Linked DNA regions of Rhodoligotrophos appendicifer. The protein of the gene in region 2 interacts with the protein of the main gene of each other region in a pairwise test. Links are inferred from orthologs where the notes say so. Each region holds a gene or a part of one and is shown on either strand. Other genes may lie near its edges. The genes, in order: grxD and FKM97_RS03600.

Region 1 (11,552 bases), on a different replicon or contig from region 2:
CTGCAGGGCACGCATGACAATTACGAAATCGACCTGTTCAGAGCCCTGATTGGGGCGTGCGAGGAGATCGTGGGTCGTGAGGCCGAAGGCGACGCCAAGCCCAGCTTCCGGGTGATTGCCGATCATCTCCGTGCATCGAGCTTCCTGATCACCGACGGCGTTCTCCCCTCGAACGAAGGCCGCGGCTACGTGCTGCGTCGAATCATGCGGCGCGCCATGCGGCATGCCCACTTGCTCGGCAGCGAGGAGCCTTTGCTGTGGCGTCTGGTACCGGCTCTGGTGCGCGAAATGGGTCAAGCCTATCCGGAGCTCGTGCGCGGAGAAGCGATGATCACGGAAACGCTCCGCCTGGAGGAGAGCCGCTTCCGCACCACCCTGGCACGGGGATTACGCATTCTGGAGGACGAGACAGCGACTCTGACCGAGGGGCAAAGCCTCGCCGGGGAGACGGCCTTCAAACTCTACGACACCTTCGGTTTTCCCCTGGATCTCACCCAAGACGCGCTGCGCCCGCGGGGCATCGGCGTCGACACGGATGGCTTCAACACCGCGATGGAGCGCCAGCGGGCGGAAGCACGCAAGGCCTGGACCGGCTCGGGCGAAGCCAAAACCGATACGGTTTGGTTCGGCTTACGAGATCGGCTCGGCGCGACCGAATTCTTGGGCTACGACACAGAACTGGCAGAAGGTGTTGTCACGGCGATCATTCGTGACGGAGTGGAACTTGCAACTCTAGAGGCTGGAGAGGAGGCGAGTCTCGTCCTGAACCAGACGCCGTTCTACGGGGAATCCGGTGGCCAGGTCGGCGACAGCGGCGTGATCCGCGGGCCGGGCGGCGTCCTTTTCCAGGTTACCGAAACCGAGAAGCGGTTGGGCGATCTCTTCATCCATCGAGGCCGGCTCAAGTCTGGAACGTTGACACCCGGTACCGCAGTCGAATTGGAAGTCGATCACGCCGTCCGTGCCGCAACACGGGTGCATCACTCGGCGACGCATCTGGTGCATGAGGCACTGCGCCAGGTGCTCGGCGACCACGTGGCCCAGAAGGGCTCCCTTGTTGATCCAAACCGTCTGCGCTTCGACTTCGCCCACCAGAAGCCAATGAGCTCGGATGAGATTCTTCGCGCCGAGGCGATCGCGAACCGGGTTGTTGACCAGAATGATCCGGTGTCTACGCGGCTGATGAGCGTGGAGGAGGCGATCGCCGAAGGGGCCCGGGCATTGTTTGGAGAAAAATACGGCGATGAAGTGCGTGTCGTCGCCATGGGCCGAAACGAAGGAGGCCGCACTCCGGTCTTCTCGCTGGAGCTCTGCGGCGGGACCCATGTCAACCGCACCGGCGACATCGGACTGATCAAGATCATCGCGGAACAGGGATCCGCTGCCGGCGTCCGCCGCATCGAAGCGCTGGCCGGAGCGGCTGCCCGCAATTACCTCGCTGAGCAGGACCGGCGGCTAGAGGAGTTGGCTGCCTTGGTGAAGACCCGCCCCGCCGATCTGATAGACCGCGTCAGAGGGCTCGTCGAACAGAACCGAAAACTGGAGCGCGAGCTCAACGATGCCCGCAGGAAGCTCGCCATTATTGGCGCAGAGAGCATCGAACTTCCTCTCGGCGAAGCCTCGGGAGCAGGCATTGCTTCCGATCCCGAGGTCAATGGCATCAGGCTCAGAGCCCGCAAGATCGAAGGGCTGGATCCAAAGGATCTGCGCAGCCTGATCGATGACGGCAAGAAACAGATGGGCTCCGGCATAATTGCGCTGGTGGGGATCAGCAATGAGGGCAAGGTCGGGATCGCCGTGGGAGTCACGCCTGACCTGACCCATCGCTTCAACGCCGTCGACCTCGTGCGGTCGGGTTCGGAGGTGCTCGGCGGCAAGGGTGGCGGCGGTCGCCCCGACATGGCTCAGGCCGGAGGCCCCGACGCGTCTCGGGCCGACGAAGCGCTGCAGGCGATCCGCGAGAGGGTGGAGGCCAGCGCCTAGGCAGATTCGTAATCACGCGCGTAACCTTTTCATGATCTTATGATCCGACAGACTCAACGGGAGAGGTTTCATGCGCGTGTGGAATTTGCGGCAAGGCGGCTTGGCGGCAGCTTTCGTGCTCGGTATTGGGGCAACCGTCGCCGGGCAGCAGGTGATCACCTCAGCTCTGGCGAACCAACCTTACATGCAGTCTGCGCTGGGGGCCCTGCGTTCGGCCTTGGGGAATCTGCAAGCGGCAGAGCCGAACAAGGGTGGCCATCGGGAACGAGCCATTGCGCTGGTAGAGCAAGCCATAGGCGAGGTCGAGTCGGGAATTGCCTACGCCGAATAGGCCAACTGCAAAGACCCGCTCAATGCCGGCGCGCAAAAAACGTCTGAGAACAATCCGGCGAGCCGTCTTCGACATCCTCGAAGGCGGCCGTCGAGGGGAAGTGACGGCAAGAATTCTCAACGACTTCGTAATCGTCCTGATCATTGCCAATGTCGGGGCGGCGATCGTGGAGACCGTGTCTTGGATTCAGGCGGATTACGGTGCGATCTTCAACGCATTCGATACGGTCTGCGTCACGATCTTTATCATTGAGTATGCGGCACGGATCTGGACTGCCCCGGAAAACCCCATCTTCCGACAATTGAATCCGTGGAAGGCCCGGAGCCGGTTCGCCGCAGCACCCCTGATGATCATCGATCTCGTTGCCATCATCCCCTTTTTTCTCGAGTTCCTACTTCCGGCCGATTTCGCAATTCTCCGCGTGCTGCGCTTCATCCGTTTCTTCAGGCTCACGCGCTATTCCACCGCCATGGGCACCATCGGCAGGGTCCTTGCCGCTGAGCGCCGATCGCTGTTCGCCGCAGCAGTGCTAATGATCAGCGCAATGCTCGTGTCATCCGTTGCCATGTATCTGGCGGAACGGTTTGCCCAACCGGACAAGTTCGGCGATGTGCCAAGCGCCATGTGGTGGTCCATCGTCACCCTGGCGACCGTCGGGTATGGAGATGTGGTGCCGATAACTCTCATCGGAAAAGTCATCGGGGGGGTGACAATCATCATTGGTCTTGGCCTCTTCGCTCTGCCGGTCGCCATCGTCGCAACAGGGTTTCAGAACGAAATTCACCGGCGGGATTTCGTGGTAAGTTACGGTCTCGTGGCGCGCGTTCCGCTGTTTAGCCATCTCGATGCCGACGGCATCGTGCAGGTGGTGCGGATGCTCTCAGCGCGACGCGTGCCGGCGGGCGCCATCATCGTGCGGAGAGGAGAGCCGGCAGATGCCATGTTCTTCATCGTCAGCGGCTCCGTCGAGGTGGCGGTGCGCGGTAAACCGGTGAAGTTGATCGCTGGGGAATTCTTCGGCGAAATGGCGCTACTGGCGCGAAGCGAAAGAACGGCCACGGTCAGAGCTCTGGAGCCCAGCGAATTGCTGGTGCTTGAATCGGCCGACTTCGAACGCTTGGTAGAGAACGATCCCCATATCGCCGAGGCGATTACCGCCATCGTGGATCGTCGGGCGGGGGCTGAGATTGCCTCTTGAGAGAACCGGCCTTGTCGGCGCCACAAAATATAGCGCCGACAAGGATTTCTTGCTGCCTCAGACGTTGCTCATAGCCGCTTCAAGATTTGCGCGAACCTTATCGAGGAAGCCGGTAGTGGACAGCCATTTTTGCTCGGGTCCCACGAGAATGGCCAGATCCTTCGTCATATCGCCGGCTTCAATCGTGTCGACGGTCACCGTTTCGAGGAGGGAAGCAAACTTCTTCAGCGCTTCGTTCCCATCGAGCTTGGCGCGGTGGCTCAGGCCGCGGGTCCACGCAAAGATGGATGCGGTCGAGTTGGTAGAGGTCTCCTTGCCCTGCTGATGCAGACGATAATGACGAGTGACCGTGCCGTGAGCCGCTTCCGCCTCGACCGTCTGTCCGTCAGGGGTCATCAAGACGGAACTCATGAGGCCAAGCGAACCGAAGCCCTGAGCCACGGTGTCGGATTGCACGTCCCCGTCATAATTTTTGCAGGCCCAGACATAGCCCCCCGACCACTTCATGCAGGATGCAACCATGTCGTCGATCAAGCGATGCTCATAGACGAGCCCGAATTTCTTGAACTCGGAAGCAAATTCCGCATCGAAAACCTCCTGGAAGAGGTCCTTGAACCGACCGTCATAGGCTTTCAGGATCGTGTTTTTGGTCGACAGGTAGACGGGATATTTGCGCTGCAGGCCATAATTGAAAGAAGCCCGAGCAAATTCGCGAATCGAGTCGTCGAGATTGTACATCGCCATGGCGACGCCGCCGCCGGGATAGGCGAACACCTCATGCTCGATCGTCTCGCCGTCGTCTCCAACAAACTTGATCGATAATTTGCCTTTCCCCGGCACAACAAAATCTGTCGCACGATACTGATCACCGAAGGCATGGCGGCCGATGATGATCGGCTGGGTCCAGCCTGGTACGAGCTTGGGAATGTTGGAGCAGATAATGGGCTCGCGAAAGACGACGCCGCCGAGGATGTTGCGGATCGTGCCGTTGGGCGACTTCCACATTTTCTTCAGCTTGAACTCTTCGACGCGAGCCTCGTCGGGCGTGATCGTCGCGCATTTTACCCCGACGCCGTATTTCTTGATTGCCTCGGCAGCGTCGATGGTGACCTTGTCGTTGGTCTCATCGCGATATTCGACACCCAGATCGTAGTATTTGAGGTCGATATCGAGATAGGGCAGGATCAGCTTGTCTTTGATGAAGTGCCAGATGATCCGGGTCATTTCATCGCCGTCTAGTTCGACGACCGGGTTATCGACCTTGATCTTCGCCATCTTTTTTCGGACCTCAGCTTAGGGTGTCTGGGAATTGTTCGGATGGGGGCGACTTCATAGCATCCTCACCAGATTGATCAATCCCACCGGATGGCTTATGCAAGCCGGCCCGCGGAAAAGGCCGAGAGAGGAACTCTTCCCCATTGAGCGAAGTCGCAGCGCCAGTCGTCATCCTCGTCCATCCGCAACTGGGTGAAAACATCGGTGCGGCGGCCAGAGCCATGGCCAATTTCGCGTTGTCAGAGCTGAGGCTGGTGCAGCCAAGGGATGGTTGGCCCAGTTTTCAAGCCGTTGCAAGCGCATCGGGTGCAAGCTGGATCATCGACGGGGCGCAGGTGTTCACGACCCTCGAAGAGGCCATCGCCGACCTCACTTATGTCATGGCCACCACTGCGCGGCGTCGCGATCAGGTCAAGCCGGTGCTCACTCCTGAGACGGCCGCCCGTGCCTGCGTCGAACACATGGCGGACGGCCAGAGGGTGGGCCTCATGTTCGGCCCGGAAAGGACGGGTCTAGACGGTGACCAGATCGCGTTGGCGGATGCAGTGATCATGGCACCAGTGAACCCAGGCTTCCCCTCACTGAACCTCGCGCAGGCAGTCCTGCTCATCGGCTATGAGTGGTTCAAGCTCACAGGAAGCGGCTCGCTCGGCCGTGAGACTGCGATCGAGCCCGCAGGACGCGAAGGTCTCTATCTTCGCGATACACGCCTGGCCACAAAAGCGGAACTTGTTGGATTCTTTACCCGGCTCGAAGAGGGGCTCGATCGCGCAGGGTTCCTGCGGCCGCCGGAAAAGGCACCGAACATGATCCGTAACCTTCGCAATCTTTTTGGGAGAGCACAGCTTACCGAGCAGGAGGTGCGAACGCTCCATGGGGTCCTCTCCGCTTTCACTCGCTACCGGTGGGGAAGCAAGGGAGACCTTTCGTGAGCGAGATCACAAGGCCGCCGCGCATTCTGCTTTTCGATTCTGGCATGGGCGGACTGACAGTCGCGCAGGCGGTCGCAGAGACCATGCCATTGGCCGAACTCGTCTATGCCGCCGATACAGCCGCGTTTCCCTATGGGGCCTGGGAAGAGACGCCGCTGATTCGGCGGATCGTCGAAGTCATTGGGGTGCTGATCGACAAAGTGCGGCCGGATGTGACGGTGATCGCCTGCAACACTGCAAGCACGCTCGCGATCTGGCGTTTGCGTGAGCGCTATCCAGAAATGACGTTCGTTGGCACAGTCCCGGCCATAAAGCCTGCGGCCAACCTGACCGTCAGCGGGATGATTGGGGTGCTGGCCACGCCTGGAACGGTACGGCGGGAATACACCAAGGCGCTGATCGACACTTATGCCAGCCATTGCATAGTCCTTCTCCATGGCGCGGAACGTTTGGCAAGCCTAGCGGAGGCAAAGCTGAATGGGGAAACCGTCGATGCCAAGGCAATAAGCAAGGAGATCGCTCCAGTCTTCAGGCGACGTGACGGAAGGCGGACGGACACGGTTGTGCTGGGATGCACGCATTACCCCTTGCTGCTCGATGAACTCACAGTGGCAGCTCCTTGGCCGGTTCGGTTCATCGATCCTGCGATGGCCATCGCCAGACGCGTAGAGTTCGTTGGAAGAGAGCGTGTGCTCGGACCCCCCGAGGCGAACCTGCCAGCACCCGGCACCGCGCTGTTCACTGGAGTGATGACAGCACCGGCGGCCTTCGCCAAATTTGGCTTTGCGCGATGCGAAGTGATGTCGGTTCCGCGTTGAGACGTCGAGTTCGCCGGGTTTGACAAAACCCTGGTCTGGCTGTATCACCCGCGCACTGGCCGGTGCGAAAAGCACCGGCCTGTTTTGCTTGCCCGTGACGTTGCGCTCTGCTTGGGGCGCATCGTCTGTCGGCCGGTTAAACCGGCGGAGGAGGGCGGGTTCCATTGGTCGGCTTGTGCAAGGGTGCACAGCCGGCGGCGTTTAGGAGACTCGAATGACCAAGCGGATTCAGGCGAAGTATAAAATCAACCGCCGTATGGGCGAAAATATGTGGGGCCGCCCAAAGAGCCCTGTGAACAAGAGAGAATATGGGCCTGGCCAGCACGGCCAGCGCCGCAAGAGCAAGCTGTCGGATTTTGGTCAACAGCTGCGCGCCAAGCAGAAGCTCAAGGGATATTACGGCTCGATCAACGAGCGCCAGTTCAACGCGATCTATCAGGAAGCCGCGCGGATGAAGGGCGACACCTCGGAGAACCTCGTCGGGCTGCTCGAGCGTCGGCTGGATGCAATCGTCTATCGCGCTAAGTTCGTTCCCACTGTGTTTGCCGCACGCCAGTTCGTCAACCATGGGCATGTGAAGGTCAATGGTCGCCGCGTGAACATTCCAAGCTTCCGTGTTAAGATCGGCGATGTGATCGAAGTCAAGGACAAGTCCAAAGAGCTAGCGCTGGTGCTGGAATCGCAGCAGCTGGCCGAGCGGGACGTGCCGGACTATGTGGAGGTCGATCAGAAGGCTCTGACCGCCAAGCTGGCGCGAATTCCTGCTTTGTCAGACGTACCTTATCCGGTCCAGATGGAGCCAAACCTGGTCGTCGAGTTTTACTCGCGCTAATTGAGGGCGCAGACCTGGACTCGGGCCTGCGCCATTTTTTCGCCCGGATTTTGTTTGGTGGTATCCCCTCCCGGTGGGATGATGGTGGGTAGATTCAAGCGCGGCCGATCTCCGTCGGCAGCGGTCCCGAGGAGTAGCTGGCCTGATGAGAATTGCTGTTTCGATCCTCGCGCCAGTGGTCTGCATTGCCTTGGCGGGATGTCAGACCACCTCGCCCGAAACTGCGGGGCCGCCGCGAATCTCAGTTGCCAACCAGACCTATGACGTCGTGTATGTGCCGGTGGTGGAGTTCCGTGATGCCACCGGAAGGACAGCAAATGATTCGGGATCAGCGACACCGTCGCTCGATCAGTGCAAACTGGTGATCGGAACGCTGGTCAATCGTCCACAACCGACTCAGTTCCAGGGAATGATGGTTTCCGAAACAGCATGCTATGAAGTTCAGAGAGACGGTCAGCAACGTAAGATCAAGTTGAGCTGATCAGCTAAGCCGCCATTCTTGGTCGACCAGCCGGATATGTGCCGATCCTCCAAGTTGGCGATGAGCAACCCTCACCTCGGCCAATGTCGCCTCAATGCCTTGGCGCCAGAAATCAAGGAATTTGATAAGCCGCGGAAAGAGTGGCGCCACATCATAGTGCTGCCATATGAATGTCTGAACAAGAGTGGGATGGTCCGGAAGATAATAAAGGATCTCCGCTGTGGTGAGACAATTGTCAAACTGCCGATGATGGCCAAGCAAGTTCATCATGTCCTCCAGCCTCCCTCGCGCCAGTGATGGCTCGCATCGAGTCGCAAGTCTGCGAACAGGCTGTGTCCCCGTCAATGCGGCGAGAGAAAAATTAGACCTATTGTCAATATGTTGGCAGCAGGTCAGGGATGCTGCTAAGAACTGGATGGCAGACTAGGCTGTCAAAGCGGCGATGCTCGGCCAGTTGCGCCCATCTGCCGTGCGGTACCAGACGAGTTTCATGGTCGCAGAGACAGCATCGCGGAGGCGCGGCTATCGGCCCCGGCAAAGCAGCCAGCAAGTTGGAAGCCAATGGGCAACTCACCATAGGTTCCGAGGACATCATGGGCCTTCAACGCGCCCGCTAGACCGTCTTCCCCATCGACCACCCACACGGAGGAAATCCAGGTTTGCCGCATCGGACGGCCGCCGGCGGTCACGATCCGGTGCACCATTTCCGTCTCGGTGAGCCCTGGTTTGAATACAGCGAAGAGGGGGCCTCCGGCGGTTGGATCCAGGGCCGCGTCGCGGACGGCCCAACCCATTCCCAACAGCCAAACTGCGACTAATGCCACACCCGTGAGGAGCGCCACCCGATGGGGGCTCCGCAAATGCGCTGTCATCTGACCCGTCACGCAGCTACGGGCGTACGGCCGAAGTCCGCGGCCGGCCGCTCCCGGATCGGCAAATGCACGAGAGCGGCAAAGACACAGAGCCCAATGCTGATCCACCAGACAGGATTGTAGGATCCGTAAATGTCGTAGAGAACGCCGCCGAGCCATACGCCCATGAAGGAACCGACCTGGTGGCTAAAGAACACGACACCATACAGCATGCCCATATAGCGCACCCCAAACATGATTGCGACGAGTGCCGCAGTCGGAGGGACCGTGGAGAGCCAGAGAAGCCCCATGACGGCGGAAAAGACCAGCGTGCTGGCGGTCGTGATGGGCAACAGGATAAAGATCAAAGCCGCAACGCCACGGGCTGCATAGATGGAAGCCAGGAGATAGGGCTTAGAATGACGGTTGCCGAGAATGCCTGAGGTATAGGAGCCGACAACATTGAAGAGGCCCACTAAAGCGATCGCGGTGCTGGCAATCCCGGCGCTGACACCGCTCTCCACCAGAAAAGGCGGCATGTGGGTCGTGATAAAAGCCAGCTGGAAGCCGCAGACAAAGAAGCCGGCGATGAGAAGGATGAAGCTGCGGTGCGCCACCGCCTTTGCCAGCGCCTGCATCGCCGGCAATGTCGTTTCACTTTCCAAACTCTGTTTGGCATCTGCCGTCCGCGTGCGAAGAAGCCCCGCTAACGGCACGCAAATCAACATGGTGAGTCCCAGAAGGACGAGCGCTGTCTCCCAGCCATAGGCTTGGATGAACGCCTGTCCCAAGGGGGCAAAGAGAAATTGCCCCATGGACCCGGCTGCAGTTGCAATGCCAAAGGCCCAGGAGCGCCGCTCCGGTCCCACTGATCGTGAGAAGGCCGCCATCACAATCGCAAATGATGCCGTTGCTATGCCGATGCCGACCATTACGCCAGCAGTGAGGCAGAACAGGGTCGGCGTCGGCGAAAACGGCATCAAGATGACGCCGAGCGCATAGATGATGGAACCCACGATGAGAACCCGGGCGGTTCCATACCGATCGGCCATCGCCCCCGCCACAGGTTGGGTGGCCCCCCAAACCAGGTTCTGAATGGCGATGGCAAAGCCGAAGGTCGCTCTGTCCCAACCATAGGTCTCGGTGATGGGGAGCGTGAACAGGCCAAAGCTCGACCGCAGGCCGAACCCCATGGCAGCGATCACGCAGCCTGCGGCTATGATGACCTCGGGGCGGCGCCAAAGGGGCAACGGCTGCAGCGCAGAAACGGACATGGATTACCTCGACCCAGGGGACGCGGTCCATTCCTACGCCTCGCCGCACCTCATGACCAATGCAGAATGCTGAGGTCTGACATTCACGATGTTGACGTCAGGACACTAAAAGCCTCAGGCGTCTTGTTCGACCGCGATGCCCTGTTCGGTGAAAAGCGACTTCAGTTCGCCTTTCTGGAACATTTCCCGGACGATGTCGCAGCCGCCAATAAATTCGCCCTTTACATAAAGCTGCGGAATTGTCGGCCAATCCGAATAGGACTTGATACCGTTGCGTAGCGCGTCAGTCTCGAGAACATTCACACCGGCATAGGGAGCCCCGAGATAATCCAGAATTTGAACCACCTGGCTCGAAAAACCGCATTGGGGCTGCTGCGGCGTACCTTTCATAAACAGGACTACGTCGTTGGACTTCACCTGCTCGTCGATCCACTGAAGAACGTCGCTCATCGTCAGAACCTTTTCTTCTCGCAATGTACCGCTATTAGCAATCCATAAATGGGAGCATCCGGCCCTTATTCTAGTCGGACAGTTCAATCCTCCGGAGGGGCAGAGGTCTGCAGAGCAAGCGCGTGCAGCTGGCCGCCCATGGCGCCCTTCAGCGCCTGATAGACGATTTGATGCTGTTGGACTCGCGTCTTGCCCTTGAACTGCTGGGAGACGACCGTCGCAGCGTAGTGATCGCCATCGCCCGCCAAGTCACGGATTTCGATTCGAGCATCGGGAAGGGCGTCCCTAATCAACTGCTCGATCTGCTTTGCATCCATTGCCATTCAACGCCGCCCCATAGCTCAACCTGCCTCAATACTGTCACGCTTCCGCCGCCAGGTCCATGTAGCGCGGAAACCAGCCTTCATGGACGACCCGCAACTCGTCGACAGAGAGACGAACCGAGCCGTCGATTGCGAGCTCGCGACCGGCAACCGCCCCGAGATGCACTATCGGAACGTCTGCATCATGTGCGGAGACAAGAAGTGCCTGTAGATCCTCAGAGCGGCAGGTCACGATGTAGCGAGATTGATCTTCGGCGAAGAGCGCTACATGTGCCTCACCTTCTAGATTTATCACTGCTCCGAGTCCGGAGGCCATCACCATTTCCGCCACAGCCGCAGCAAGTCCACCGTCAGAGATATCGTGACAGGCGGTCACCTTTCCCTGGCGAATCAAAGAGCGGACGAAAATTCCATGACGGCGTTCGACAGCTAGATCAACGTGGGGCGGAGAACCTTCCTCGCGCCCGAGTATTTCCCTCAGATACATGGACTGCCCGAGATGGGTTCCGTGTCCGCCTATAAGCAGGATGTCCTCGCCCTCGGCCTTGAAGGCGATCGTGGCCGTCTGCGCAAGGTCGTCAACCAAGCCAATACCCCCGATGGCCGGGGTCGGCAAAATTGCACGTCCATTTGTCTCATTGTAGAGCGAGACATTCCCCGAGACCACGGGGAAATCCAGGGCGCGGCACGCATCGCCGATGCCGTTCACTGCGCGAACGAACTGTCCCATGATTTCCGGCCGCTCAGGATTGCCAAAGTTAAGGTTGTCAGTTACGGCGATGGGCTCGGCACCAACTGCGGACA
Region 2 (11,718 bases):
GGTTCCGTCCGACGAAAAGCTGCCTGAGCGTGCCGATGTCGTCATCATCGGTGGCGGCATCATCGGCGCTTCGCTTGCTCTTTTTCTGGCCGAGCGCAAAGTCTCGGTCGTGCTCTGTGAGAAAGGGATCATCGCCGGCGAGCAGTCCAGCCGGAACTGGGGCTGGTGCCGCCAGATGGGGCGCGATCCCCGCGAAATCCCGCTGATTATCGAATCCCTCGGCCTCTGGCGCCAGATGAACGAGCGCATTGGCGAGGAGACCGGCTTCCGCACCACGGGCATACTTTACCTCGCCAAGACCGACCAGGATCTGGAGGGCCATCAGGCATGGATGAAGCATGCCCGGGCCTATCAGCTCGATTCGCAAATCATTGACGGAAAGCGGGTTGCCGAGCTGATCCCGCAATCTGCGACCAGCTGGAAGGGTGCGCTTTATACCCCGAGTGACGGAAAGGGCGAGCCGTTCATCGCCGCGCCCGCGATCGCCCGTGGCGCGCAGAAGCAGGGAGCGAAGATTTTTACGCGTTGTGCGGTCCGCGGCATCGAGCGCGAGGGGGGTCGCATCTCCGGAGTGGTGACGGAAAAGGGCCGCATCGCCTGCTCGCAGGTCGTTCTTGCCGGCGGCGCATGGTCCGGAGTGTTTTGTCGATCCTTAGGACTGAGGCTGCCCCAGTTGAAAGTGCTCTCATCGGTGCTGAGGACGACACCGGTCGACGGCCCCGTGCCGTCCGCGTGGGCTCCGGGCTTTGCGTATCGGAAGCGCGCCGACGGAGGCTACACCGTCGCCCATGGTGACGTGACCGTGCCGGAGCTCGTGCCCGACAGTTTCCGCTTCTTCTTCGACTATCTGCCGATGCTGAAGATGGAATGGAAGAGCCTGCGGCCGCGGCTCAGCGAGCGTTTCATGGAGGAGTGGAACACTCCGAAGAGCTGGGCGCTCGACAAGGAGAGCCCCTTCGAGCGCATCCGCACCTTCGACCCCAAGCCGCTCCCACACGTGCTGGATGATGCGATGAAGCATCTGCGAGCAGCGTTCCCGCTGTTCGATTCAGTGAAGGTGGCCGACAGTTGGGCAGGCTATATCGATGCAATGCCCGATGCCGTGCCGGTTATCTCGCCCATCGACCAGATCCCCGGCTTCTTCGTCGCAACGGGCTTTTCGGGCCACGGCTTTGGGATCGGCCCGGGGGCGGGGAGGCTCATGGCGGACCTGGTCACCGGCTCCACGCCGATCGTGGATCCGACACCCTTCCGGTTCACGCGCTTTTCCGATGGGACAAAAATCGCGCCCTCGACCGGCGTTTAGACCTACCAGCCCTGGATGAGTCGCGGTGCACCGCTCTGGGCGCTCGCCGCACTGACTCTGAAGGCCTCCGGCACCGAATCATTGCCGTCGAAGAAAACGTACTTCTTGTCCTGCACTCCGACGACGGGCGGGTACTGATGCTTTTCGAAGAAGTCGTAGCCCTGCTTCAGGTTGGCCCAGAAGGGGTACCACTTGTTGGTCTTCCGGAACGCCATGTTGTCGGCGGTCATCTTGAAGGGATAGGCCGAGATCGGAAACTCACGTTGGCCCGCGATGAAGGCCTCTCGTGCCAGGGCAAAGATTTCTGACACCGCGTCGTCCGTCATGGCATAGCAACCGGCCGAGCGGCAGCCGCCATGGACCATGAGAGCAGTGCCCGTCCGGTCATTGGCTTTGTCGAAGGCATTGGGATAGCCGATGTTGAACGAAAGGTGATAGGCGCTCTTCGGATTCATCTGTGCCGGGGTGACCACATAGTAGCCCTCCGGCGCTTGCCGATCGCCTTCCTTCACCTTGGGTCCGAGGTCGCCCGACCAGTTGCAGACATTATAGGTCTTGAAGAAGGTGTAGGTGCCGGAGCCATTGGCCATCCACACCTCGAATTCGGATTCCTGCTTGAAGATCCGTACATACATCGCTGCACCGGGCTTCAAACCCTTGGCGGCGAGCAAGGCCCTGGCCTCTTCCGACAACGGCTTCATGGCCTTGTCGGGCTCCGTACTCATTTTGCACCCGGCGAAGGCGAGTCCGCCAAACACCAGGACCAGCATTTTCACTAACAAGCGTAACGTCACGGCGGCGAACACCCTTTTCCCCCGGCGGGGAGAGCCTGCGCGAAACCTATTATGAAAGCATTAACTTTGCGGAGGGCGAATGGCAATGCGATCCCACGTCCCACCGACAGCGAATGCTTCTGCTACAAGTTCCTGCCGATGGCCAGGAACTTCTCACGGCGCGCCCGGCGCAGTTCGTCGGGATTGAGGTGGCGCAGGCGCAGCAAGTTGGAGGAAATGGCCTCGCCGACCGCCGTCATCGCCTCGTCGGGTGAGCGATGAGCCCCCCCGACCGGCTCGTGAATGATGTCGTCGATCACGCCCAGCCGCTTCAAGTCGTCTGCTGTGATCTTCATCGCCGTTGCCGCATCCTTCGCGCGCGTCGAATCGCGCCATAGGATGGATGAAGCGCCTTCAGGGGAAATCACCGAATAGATCGCATGCTCGAGCATGAGCACGACATTGGCCGTCGCCAGGGCCACGGCGCCGCCGGACCCGCCTTCCCCGATGATGATGGAGATGAGGGGCACCCCGACCCGCAGGCAGCATTCGGTCGACCGGGCGATCGCTTCGGCTTGGCCCCGCTCTTCGGCGCCGATGCCGGGATAGGCGCCGGCGGTGTCGATGAAGCTGATGATGGGCAGGGAAAAGCGATCGGCCATTTCCATCAACCGAACGGCTTTGCGATACCCTTCCGGTCTGGCCATGCCGAAATTGTGATTGAGCCGTGAGGCCGTATCCGCGCCCTTCTCGTGACCGATGATGAGCACCGACTCGCCTTGGAAGCGAGCAGGACCGCCGATGATCGCGCGATCCTCGGAAAACTTGCGGTCGCCCGACAAGGGCGTGAAGTCAGTGAACAGGAAGCGGGCATAGTCGACGAAATGCGGCCGCTCGGGATGCCGCGCCACCTGCATCTTTTGCCAGGGCTGCAGACTGTCATAGATCTGCGTCAGGCTGCGGGAGACTTTTTGCTCGAGTTGCCGGACCTCTTCGTCCATCTGGATCGAATTGCCCTCGGCGCCGATCGCCTTCAATTCGGCGATCTTGCCTTCGAGCTCGGCGATCGAGCTTTCGAAGTCAAGAAAGGTTCGCATATTCTTCAGTGATCCTTGAGCGTCGCGCGTTTCTTCGAAGAAGCCTCTGCAAAGCGGCCGGACAGTGGCGGCCAAGCCTGCAGATGTCAACTCGGCAGCGGCGAATGGGCTAATGGGTGCTGCGACAGAACTTGTTTCAGCCGCTCCGCCAGCACGTGAGTATAGATCTGCGTGGTCGAAATGTCTGCATGCCCCAGCATTTGCTGTACGGCGCGGAGATCGGCGCCTCCGGCGAGCAGGTGGCTGGCAAAGGCATGGCGCAGGACATGGGGTGAAATCCTCGCGGGGTCGATGCCGGCGCGGGCTGCCAAGCCTTTCAATTCGAGGGCAAAATACTGCCGGGTCAGATATCCGCTGCTGCCTTGTGACGGAAACAGCCAGCCCTGATCCGGCGTTCCGTTCTTGCCCTGGCGCAGCAGGCCGATATAGGTCTGAAGCGCCTCTCTTGCCTTGGAATTCAGCGGCACCAGCCGCTCTCGCCCGCCCTTGCCGCGAATGGTGAGGAAGCGGTCGTCGGTCTGCACCGTCTTCAATGTGAGGCTGACGAGCTCCGAGACGCGCATGCCCGTGGCGTAAAGAAGCTCCATCAGGCAATTCATCCGCACGGCCCGGAACTGATCGGGCTTCAGCCGGGCCTGCGTCACTTCTTCGCGAGCCAATGCCAAGAGGCGATCGACCTCTTCGACCGAAAGGATCTTGGGCAACGGCCGCCGCGCTCCGGGGCTCTCGAGGACGCTGCTGGGATCGTCGTCGCGCAGACCCTCGGCATAGAGAAACTTGTGAAATTGACGCAGGGCCGAGAGCCGTCTCGAACTGGTTGCCGCAGACAGACCATTGGCCTCTAGGCTGGAAAGATAGGCGCGCAGGTCGTCACTGGTCGCGCGCCCGATGATCTGCTTGCGCTGCGTGAGAAACACCCGGTAATCGGAAAGATCCCGCTGATAGGCATCGAGCGTGTTGCGCGCCGCGCCGCGTTCCGCGCTGAGCATCTCGAGAAAACCCTCGATCAGGCGCCCATCGCGGGCGCCCTCAACGGAAGAGGCGTTCATTCGGGACGAGCTTTACGACCTCGCTCTGTTCGGGGCGCATTGTCGCCAGCGTATAGACCGCGCCATACGCGATTCCAGCCAAACATCCCAAGATCAATAAGAAGCGCAAACTGCCGGGCATGAACCTCACACTCCAATGTGCCCGAATTATACAGTGTATTTGTTAAGTTCGCATAGACAGACATAAACGCCTTGGCAACCCTGAGACATTCCGCACTGCGGAGGCCCTTGCCCTTTTCGATTTGGAACAGGCGGTTTACAACGGACGCGAGGGACGAGGTTTTCAAAGCGATGAGCGTCGCAGGCGTGGGGCAGGTCCCCAGAGATCATAATGGTGTGACCGAGGCGCTAGGGTCCCGCAGCATTGTGCTGATCGGGCTCATGGGTGCGGGCAAGACCACCGTGGGCCGCCGCCTTGCTCAGCGCTTGGGGCTGCCTTTCGTCGATGCGGATCAGGAAATCGAAGCCGCCGCCGGCAAGACCATTCCCGAGATCTTTGCCGATCATGGAGAGGCCTATTTCCGGGAGGGCGAACGTCGGGTCATCGGGCGCCTGATGCTCAGGGGTCCTCAGGTGCTGGCCACGGGCGGCGGTGCTTTCATGGATCCGGCGACGCGAGCCGCCATTGCAGAGCATGGCGTCCCCATCTGGCTCCGCGCTGACTTGCCGCTGCTAATGAAACGGGTTCGCCGGCGCTCCAACCGACCGTTGCTGAACAACGAAGACCCGGAAGGGGTCATGAAGCGCCTTATGGATGAGCGATATCCGGTTTATTCGCAGGCTCGCTTCGTCGTTGACAGCAGGGACGTGCCGCACGACCTGATCGTCAACGAAATTCTGCGGCTTCTGGCCGAGACGCAATCTTTTGAGAGTTAACCAATCCATGAACGCCGAAGCAGAGACGGGTCTCGTTTCGCCGACTGAGGTCGTCGGCGTCGAATTGGGCCGGCGTCGCTATGACATCCATATAGGATCCCACCTCCTGGAACGCGCCGGCGAACTGGTGGAGCCGATTCTCGCCCGTCCGCGGACTGCGATCGTGACGGACGAGACTGTGGCGGAGCTGCACCTTCGGCGCCTGCAGGAGGGGCTCAGCGCCCGTGGCATCGAGGCGAAGGCGATCGTCCTGCCGGCGGGAGAACGAAGCAAGAGCTTCGCCACCCTGGAGGTGCTGTGCGACGGACTGCTCCAGGCCGGGATCGAACGGCGGGACCATGTGATCGCCCTAGGCGGCGGCGTGATGGGCGATCTGGTCGGCTTCGCCGCGGCGATCCTGAGGCGGGGCGTGCGGTTCATTCAGATACCGACGACGCTCCTGGCGCAGGTCGATTCATCCGTTGGGGGCAAGACCGGCATCAACGCCAAAGCGGGCAAAAACCTCATCGGAGCATTTCATCAGCCGGATCTGGTCATCGCCGATACCAGCCTGCTTGACACCCTCCCGCCTCGTCAGTTTCGGGCAGGCTATGCGGAAGTCGTGAAATACGGTCTGCTCGGCGATCGCGGCTTCTATGATTGGCTCGATGCGCACCTGGAGAATATCGTCAATCAGGATGGAGCCGATCGCCTCCACGCCATTGCAACATGCTGCCGGGCGAAAGCGGAAATCGTGGTGGAGGATGAGTTTGAGACGGGACGTCGTGCCCTTCTGAACCTGGGCCACACCTTTGGCCACGCCCTGGAGGCGGCAACGGGCTATTCCGACCGGTTGATCCATGGTGAAGCGGTGGCAATCGGCACGGCCCAGGCCTTTCGCTTCTCGGAACGTCTGGGGCTCTGTGCAGGAGGAACGGCACTTCGCGTTGAAACGCATCTGCGAAGGGCGGGCCTCCCGATCGACGTTTCTGCGATTCCTGGTGATTTGCCGGGGGCAGGAGAGCTTGTTGAGATCATGCGCCAGGACAAGAAGGCGATCGCGGGAAAGCTCACCTTCATCCTCGTCCGTGGCATCGGTGAGGCTTTTGTCAGCCGCGACGTCGATGAAGGCGATGTGAGACGTTTTCTGGAGGAGGAATTGGCGGGGCGCCAATCAGCGAGAGGGTGAGGTTGCGACGCCTGGCCGAGCCGGCTTCCTCATTCCTCCCCGGGGACGCGTGCGGTAATCGCCAAAGCGTGTACCCGGTCTCGCAACTCTTCGGACAGAGCGCGATTGACCATGCGATGCCGCTCGATCGGCCGCTTGCCGACGAAGGCATCTGAGACGATTGAAACCCGAAAGTGAGTTTCGCCTCCCGGACGATGGCCCTGATGTCCAGCGTGCAGATCCGATTCGTCCAGGATTTCCAGCTGATTCGGACCGAACTCCCGCGTCAGTTTCTCTCTGATCGATGCTGCCACTCGGCCGGTTGCCGTCATATCGATGCCCACCTGCGTGAAGAAACCTATCGTAGAGGATGTAGGGGTTCTATGAGAGGCTTGTCCAGAGGGCTGATCGTCGCCTTGCAGCGCTCAATCCACATACCCATAATCGCCGGACCATGAAACTCGACTCGAAATATTTTGATCGCATTCGCGTAAAGCCGAACAAGGACCGCACCGCGCAGGCCAATGGGCCGCGTTGCGAATGGCCTGACTGTGGAGCTCCCGCGACCCATCCCGCCCCCAAGGGGCGCGGCAAGGATGGCGAGTACCATCAGTTCTGCTTTGACCATGTGCGGGAATACAATTCCTCCTATAATTATTTCAAAGGCATGCGCGACAACGAATTCATCGATTATCAGCGTGACGCCTTGCATGGCCACCGGCCCACTTGGAAGATCGGGTCCAACCCCTGGTCTTCACAGAAGGCCGAGCAGAGAGCCCGCCGTGCCGGCGGCTTTCGCTATAATCAGGAATTCTATGATCCCCATGAGGTGTTCGGCAGCGGCGCCGCCTACACGGCGGATCCTTCGCGCCCGACGCGTCAGGTCCGCAACGCCGAGCGGAAGGCTCTCGACGTGATGGGATTGGACGAGAATGTCACGGCCGAAGAGGTCAAGGCGCAGTTCAAATTGTTGGTGAAACGCCATCATCCGGACGCCAATGGCGGGAGTCGGGAGGGCGAGGACAAGCTTAGGGCGGTGATTAATGCCTACAACTATCTCAAATCTGCAGGATTTTGCTGAGACGGCGGCGGTTTGACGCTTGCGGGCGGTACCGTGGCCGGACTACACATCGTCATCCGAGAGTACCACCTTAGGTCTTGAACCCTCGCAGCCGCGCCAGACACCGGGTTGGGCGCAATCGAACGCTCAGGAAGGATTTCGATGAACCCTCAGGTAAATGGGGAAGTGGCCGGCACGCCAGACATGAAGGTTTCTGTCCGTCAGGTCTTTGGCTTGGACAGCGACTTGGAAGTGCCAGCCTTCTCACAGACCAGCGAGCATGTGCCTGATCTGGACGAGGACTACTTGTTCAATCGCGAGACCACGCTCGCGATCCTCGCCGGCTTTGCGCACAATCGTCGTGTGATGATTACGGGCTACCATGGGACGGGAAAATCCACCCATATCGAGCAGGTGGCGGCGCGGCTGAACTGGCCTTGCGTCCGCGTCAACCTCGACAGCCACATCAGCCGAATCGATCTTGTCGGGAAGGACGCCATCGTTCTGCGCGAGGGCAAGCAGGTGACGGAGTTCCGCGAGGGCATCCTGCCCTGGGCGCTGCAGACCAACACCGCTCTTGTCTTCGACGAGTATGATGCCGGCCGTCCGGACGTCATGTTCGTCATTCAGCGCGTGCTGGAAGTCTCCGGCAAGCTCACGCTTTTGGACCAAAACCGGGTGATCCGTCCGCATCCTTCGTTCCGGCTGTTCTCGACGGCGAATACCGTCGGTCTGGGCGATACATCGGGACTTTACCACGGCACCCAGCAGATCAATCAGGGCCAGATGGACCGCTGGAGCATCGTCACCACCTTGAACTACCTGCCGCTGGAGCAGGAGAATTCGATCGTGCTGTCGAAATGCAAGAGCCTGGACAATCCGCAGGGCCGTAAAGTTGTGACGGATATGGTGCGCCTGGCCGACATGACCCGCTCAGCCTTCATGAACGGTGATCTCTCAACCGTCATGAGCCCGCGCACGGTGATCACCTGGGCAGAGAACACCGAGATATTCCGTGATCGGGGCTTTGCCTTCCGGGTGACCTTCTTGAACAAATGCGACGAGCTCGAGCGCGGCTTGGTGGCTGAGTTCTACCAGCGATGCTTCGGCGAGGAGCTGCCGGAATCGACCGCGCATGTGGGACTCTCTTGATATCGGAGGTTTTCCGGTAAGACATGGCTACGGACAAGGAAGCACCCTCCGCCCCGTTTAAGCGCGCCCTCTCTCTGGCGATGCGAACCATTGCCCACGAGCCGGAACTCCAGGTCACCTTCGGTGGCGAGGCGCCGGGTCTTTCGGGCACGCGGGCTCGGCTTCCCCAAGTCGACCATGACCTCGATCCGGCCAATGTCGCGGTGACGCGTGGCGTTGCGGATTCATTTGCCTTGCGCCTCGCCAACCACAACAACGATGTCCACAGCCGCTATCGTCCCGAAGGACGCAATGCCCGTGCCGTGTTCGAGGCCGTGGAGCAGGCGCGCGTCGAGGCGATCGGAGCGCGGGACATGCGCGGCATGGCGGATAACCTCACCGCCATGCTGGATGACCGGTACCAGAGACGATCGGTCTCCCAGGTGCGCGACCGCAAGGAAGCACCCCTCGACGAAGCCGTGGGGCTCCTTGTGCGGGAGAGGCTCACAGGGGCCGAACCGCCCGACAATGCGCGTCTGCTGGTCGATCTCTGGCGCCCCTGGATCGAGGAGAAGGCGGGTGCGCGCCTTGATGGCCTCACCAATGCGCTGACCGATCAGACGGCCTTCGCGCGCCTGACCCGAGATATCATCGCTTCACTCGATATGGCCGACGAGCTCGGGCAGGATCCGGATGAGGGCGAGGAAAATTCCGAGGATGGAGAGACGGCCGAAGGCAGCGAGCCTGACCAGGGCCAGGAGAGTGACGGCGAGGAGTCGGAGGACTCCCAGAGTGACGATGTCCAGGACGCCCAGGGCGAGCTTGAGAGCAGTGATCAGCAGACGACCGACGCGGATGTCGAGGAGGTCCCGGAAGACGGTGAATCCGAAGAAGCTCCCGACGGCAGCGAGCCTTGGCGTCCTCAACTCCCCTTCTCCAGCGCGAACAACGAGGACTTCTACAAAGTCTTCACTCCGGCTTTCGACGAGGAAATAGCAGCGGAAGACCTGTGCGACGCCGACGAGCTCCAAAGGCTGCGCAACTATCTGGACAAGCAGCTGGCGCACCTCCAGGGCGTGGTCGCACGCTTGGCGAATCGACTGCAGCGTCGTCTCCTCGCCAAGCAGAACCGCTCCTGGGACTTTGACTTGGAGGAAGGCATTCTGGACGCTGCGCGCCTGTCGCGCGTGATGACCGATCCCATGCACCCCTTGTCGTTCAAGATGGAGCAGGACACGAATTTCCGTGACACGGTGGTGACGCTGCTGTTGGACAATTCCGGGTCCATGCGCGGCCGCCCGATCACGGTGGCGGCGACCTGCGCGGATATATTGGCGCGCACGTTGGAGCGGTGCGGCGTGAAGGTCGAGATCCTGGGCTTCACCACCCGGGCCTGGAAGGGCGGTCAGGCCCGCGAGCGGTGGCTCGCCTCGGGCAAGCCGGCAGTGCCGGGGCGACTGAACGATCTCCGACACATCATCTACAAATCGGCCGACATGCCCTGGCGTCGCGCCCGCCGTAACCTCGGCCTGATGATGCGCGAAGGGCTGCTGAAGGAGAACATCGACGGCGAAGCGCTGATCTGGGCGCATAACCGCTTGCTCGGCCGACGGGAGCAGCGACGCATCCTGATGGTGATCTCAGACGGCGCTCCGGTCGATGATTCCACCTTGTCGGTCAATCCGGGCAACTACCTGGAGCGGCACCTCCGGCAGGTCATCAACGACATCGAGACGCGTTCGCCGGTGGAGCTGATCGCCATCGGCATCGGCCATGACGTCACCCGCTACTATCGCCGGGCTGTGACCATCGTCGATGCCGAGGAGCTCGGAGGAGCCATGACGGACAAGTTGGCCGAGCTGTTCGATGACGACGCTCCCTTACCCCAGGGGCGTTCGATGCGGCCACGCAGGAAAAAAGTCGCGTGATGTCGTCGTCGCCGTTTTCGGTTCCGCTAAACTGAGGTTGTACCGCCTCGTCTTCTCAGCCTGTTGGGGTCCTATGCGCCGCCTGCTCGGGTCGTTTCTGCTCGTCGGACTTCTTCTGGTCTCTCTGAACGCACATTGGGCCTCCGGGCAGGAAACTGCCCCAGGTCCTATTGCCCTCAGTTTCAGGCCCATCGATTTCGTGGTGGGTGCCCCCGAGGAGACTCGTTTCGGCAAGCTGGAATGGCGTGGCGGTCTGCAGATCAGCAGCACTGATCCCCGCTTTGGCGGCTTTTCAAGTCTGGCCGTCTCAAGCGACGGCGACCGGCTCCTGTCCACCAGCGACCAGGGTTGGTGGCTGAAGCTCGGCCTGAAATATGATGCTGGAGGCAAGCTCGCCGGCGTTGAGAATGGCGAAATGGCCGCCATTTTGGACAAGGATGGCAACCCCTATCAACGTAAATATGAACGTGATACCGAAGCGATGACCCCCTTGTCCGACAAGGGCATTGATGGGCCCGTCGCAGTTGGTTTTGAAAGCAAGGTGCGTATCGATCGCTACGACATCGGCGCCGAAGGCTTTGCCGCTCGACCGCAGCCGGTCGATGTGACGATCCCGAAGATGATGAAGAACGGTCCGGGCAATGCCCAGCTGGAGGCGATGGCCCGCTTCCCCTCGGGAAAAATGGCCGACAAGCTGGTCGCCATCAGTGAGGCCAATCTCGACAAGGCCGGCAATATTAGAGCCTGGCTGTTGGACAAGCGGAAGTCTGTCGCCTTTGCGGTCGAGAGGCTCGAGACTTTCAAGATCACCGACGTGGCCGTGCTGCCGAACCAGGATCTGGTCACGGTCGAGCGGGATTTTTCGGCCACCGAGCGACGCCTCCGGATGGCCATCCGGCGCTTCTCCTCGTCTGATATCGCAGAGGGAAAGACGATCAAGGGCGAGATTCTGATGAAGGCGGAGTGGCCCCGCACCAGCATCGACAATATGGAGGCACTCGCCACCTATCGATCAGCCGATGGCGAGCAGCGCCTTCTCGTTATGTCGGATGACAACTACAATGGATTCCTGCAGCGAACGCTTCTTCTGCAGTTTGCTCTCAAAGATTGAGGCTAGGCGTTGCCGGTGCGGACGGCTTCGAGCGGAGGAATCAACCGCCGCAGCGCCGCGAAGGGGACGAGCAGGATGACGGCGACGAGCAGCTTCACCAACAGGTCGCCGAATGCCCATCCGACCCATATGGGGAGTTCAAGGCTTGCGGAGCCGATGCCATAAACCGCCAGGGGCAGGCCGGTCGCTGCGAACGCAAGTGAAAAGAAGATCACGGTATCGAGCAACGAGCCCATCACC

Evidence for each region.
Region 1: the proteins of FKM97_RS03600 (region 2) and grxD interact in binary tests that used the Escherichia coli proteins (3 or more experiments, as listed by UniProt). The link is inferred for Rhodoligotrophos appendicifer from one-to-one orthologs.

The regions. Positions count from the first base shown.
Region 1 is NZ_VHKL01000007.1:228,399-239,950, forward strand. Bases 8,758-11,552 are described here. They hold grxD (Grx4 family monothiol glutaredoxin), read right to left. Parts: upstream 10,426-11,552; coding sequence 10,090-10,425; downstream 8,758-10,089. Other genes in these bases: FKM97_RS16855 (MFS transporter), read right to left, coding at 8,758-9,975; FKM97_RS16865 (BolA family protein), read right to left, coding at 10,509-10,748; purL (phosphoribosylformylglycinamidine synthase subunit PurL), read right to left, coding at 10,786-11,552. Also shown: alaS (alanine--tRNA ligase), read left to right, coding at 1-1,983; FKM97_RS16810 (hypothetical protein), read left to right, coding at 2,054-2,314; FKM97_RS16815 (cyclic nucleotide-gated ion channel), read left to right, coding at 2,337-3,512; FKM97_RS16820 (NADP-dependent isocitrate dehydrogenase), read right to left, coding at 3,570-4,787; FKM97_RS16825 (RNA methyltransferase), read left to right, coding at 4,931-5,719; murI (glutamate racemase), read left to right, coding at 5,716-6,537; rpsD (30S ribosomal protein S4), read left to right, coding at 6,752-7,369; FKM97_RS16840 (hypothetical protein), read left to right, coding at 7,515-7,850; FKM97_RS16845 (hypothetical protein), read right to left, coding at 7,851-8,120; FKM97_RS16850 (hypothetical protein), read right to left, coding at 8,339-8,722; more of FKM97_RS16855, read right to left, coding at 8,731-8,757. UniProt on the Escherichia coli protein: Monothiol glutaredoxin involved in the biogenesis of iron-sulfur clusters.
Region 2 is NZ_VHKL01000001.1:753,425-765,142, forward strand. Bases 4,940-7,900 are described here. They hold FKM97_RS03600 (BolA family protein), read right to left. Parts: upstream 6,581-7,900; coding sequence 6,299-6,580; downstream 4,940-6,298. Other genes in these bases: FKM97_RS03590 (shikimate kinase), read left to right, coding at 4,940-5,101; aroB (3-dehydroquinate synthase), read left to right, coding at 5,109-6,269; FKM97_RS03605 (J domain-containing protein), read left to right, coding at 6,703-7,329; cobS (cobaltochelatase subunit CobS), read left to right, coding at 7,471-7,900. In the rest of the region: FKM97_RS03570 (NAD(P)/FAD-dependent oxidoreductase), read left to right, coding at 1-1,306; FKM97_RS03575 (L,D-transpeptidase family protein), read right to left, coding at 1,309-2,031; FKM97_RS03580 (acetyl-CoA carboxylase carboxyltransferase subunit alpha), read right to left, coding at 2,223-3,176; site-specific tyrosine recombinase XerD, read right to left, coding at 3,263-4,225; more of FKM97_RS03590, read left to right, coding at 4,517-4,939; more of cobS, read left to right, coding at 7,901-8,460; cobaltochelatase subunit CobT, read left to right, coding at 8,484-10,367; FKM97_RS03620 (esterase-like activity of phytase family protein), read left to right, coding at 10,441-11,478; FKM97_RS03625 (queuosine precursor transporter), read right to left, coding at 11,481-11,718. UniProt on the Escherichia coli protein: Transcriptional regulator that plays an important role in general stress response. Has many effects on cell morphology, cell growth and cell division. Acts by regulating the transcription of many genes, including dacA (PBP-5), dacC (PBP-6), ampC and mreB.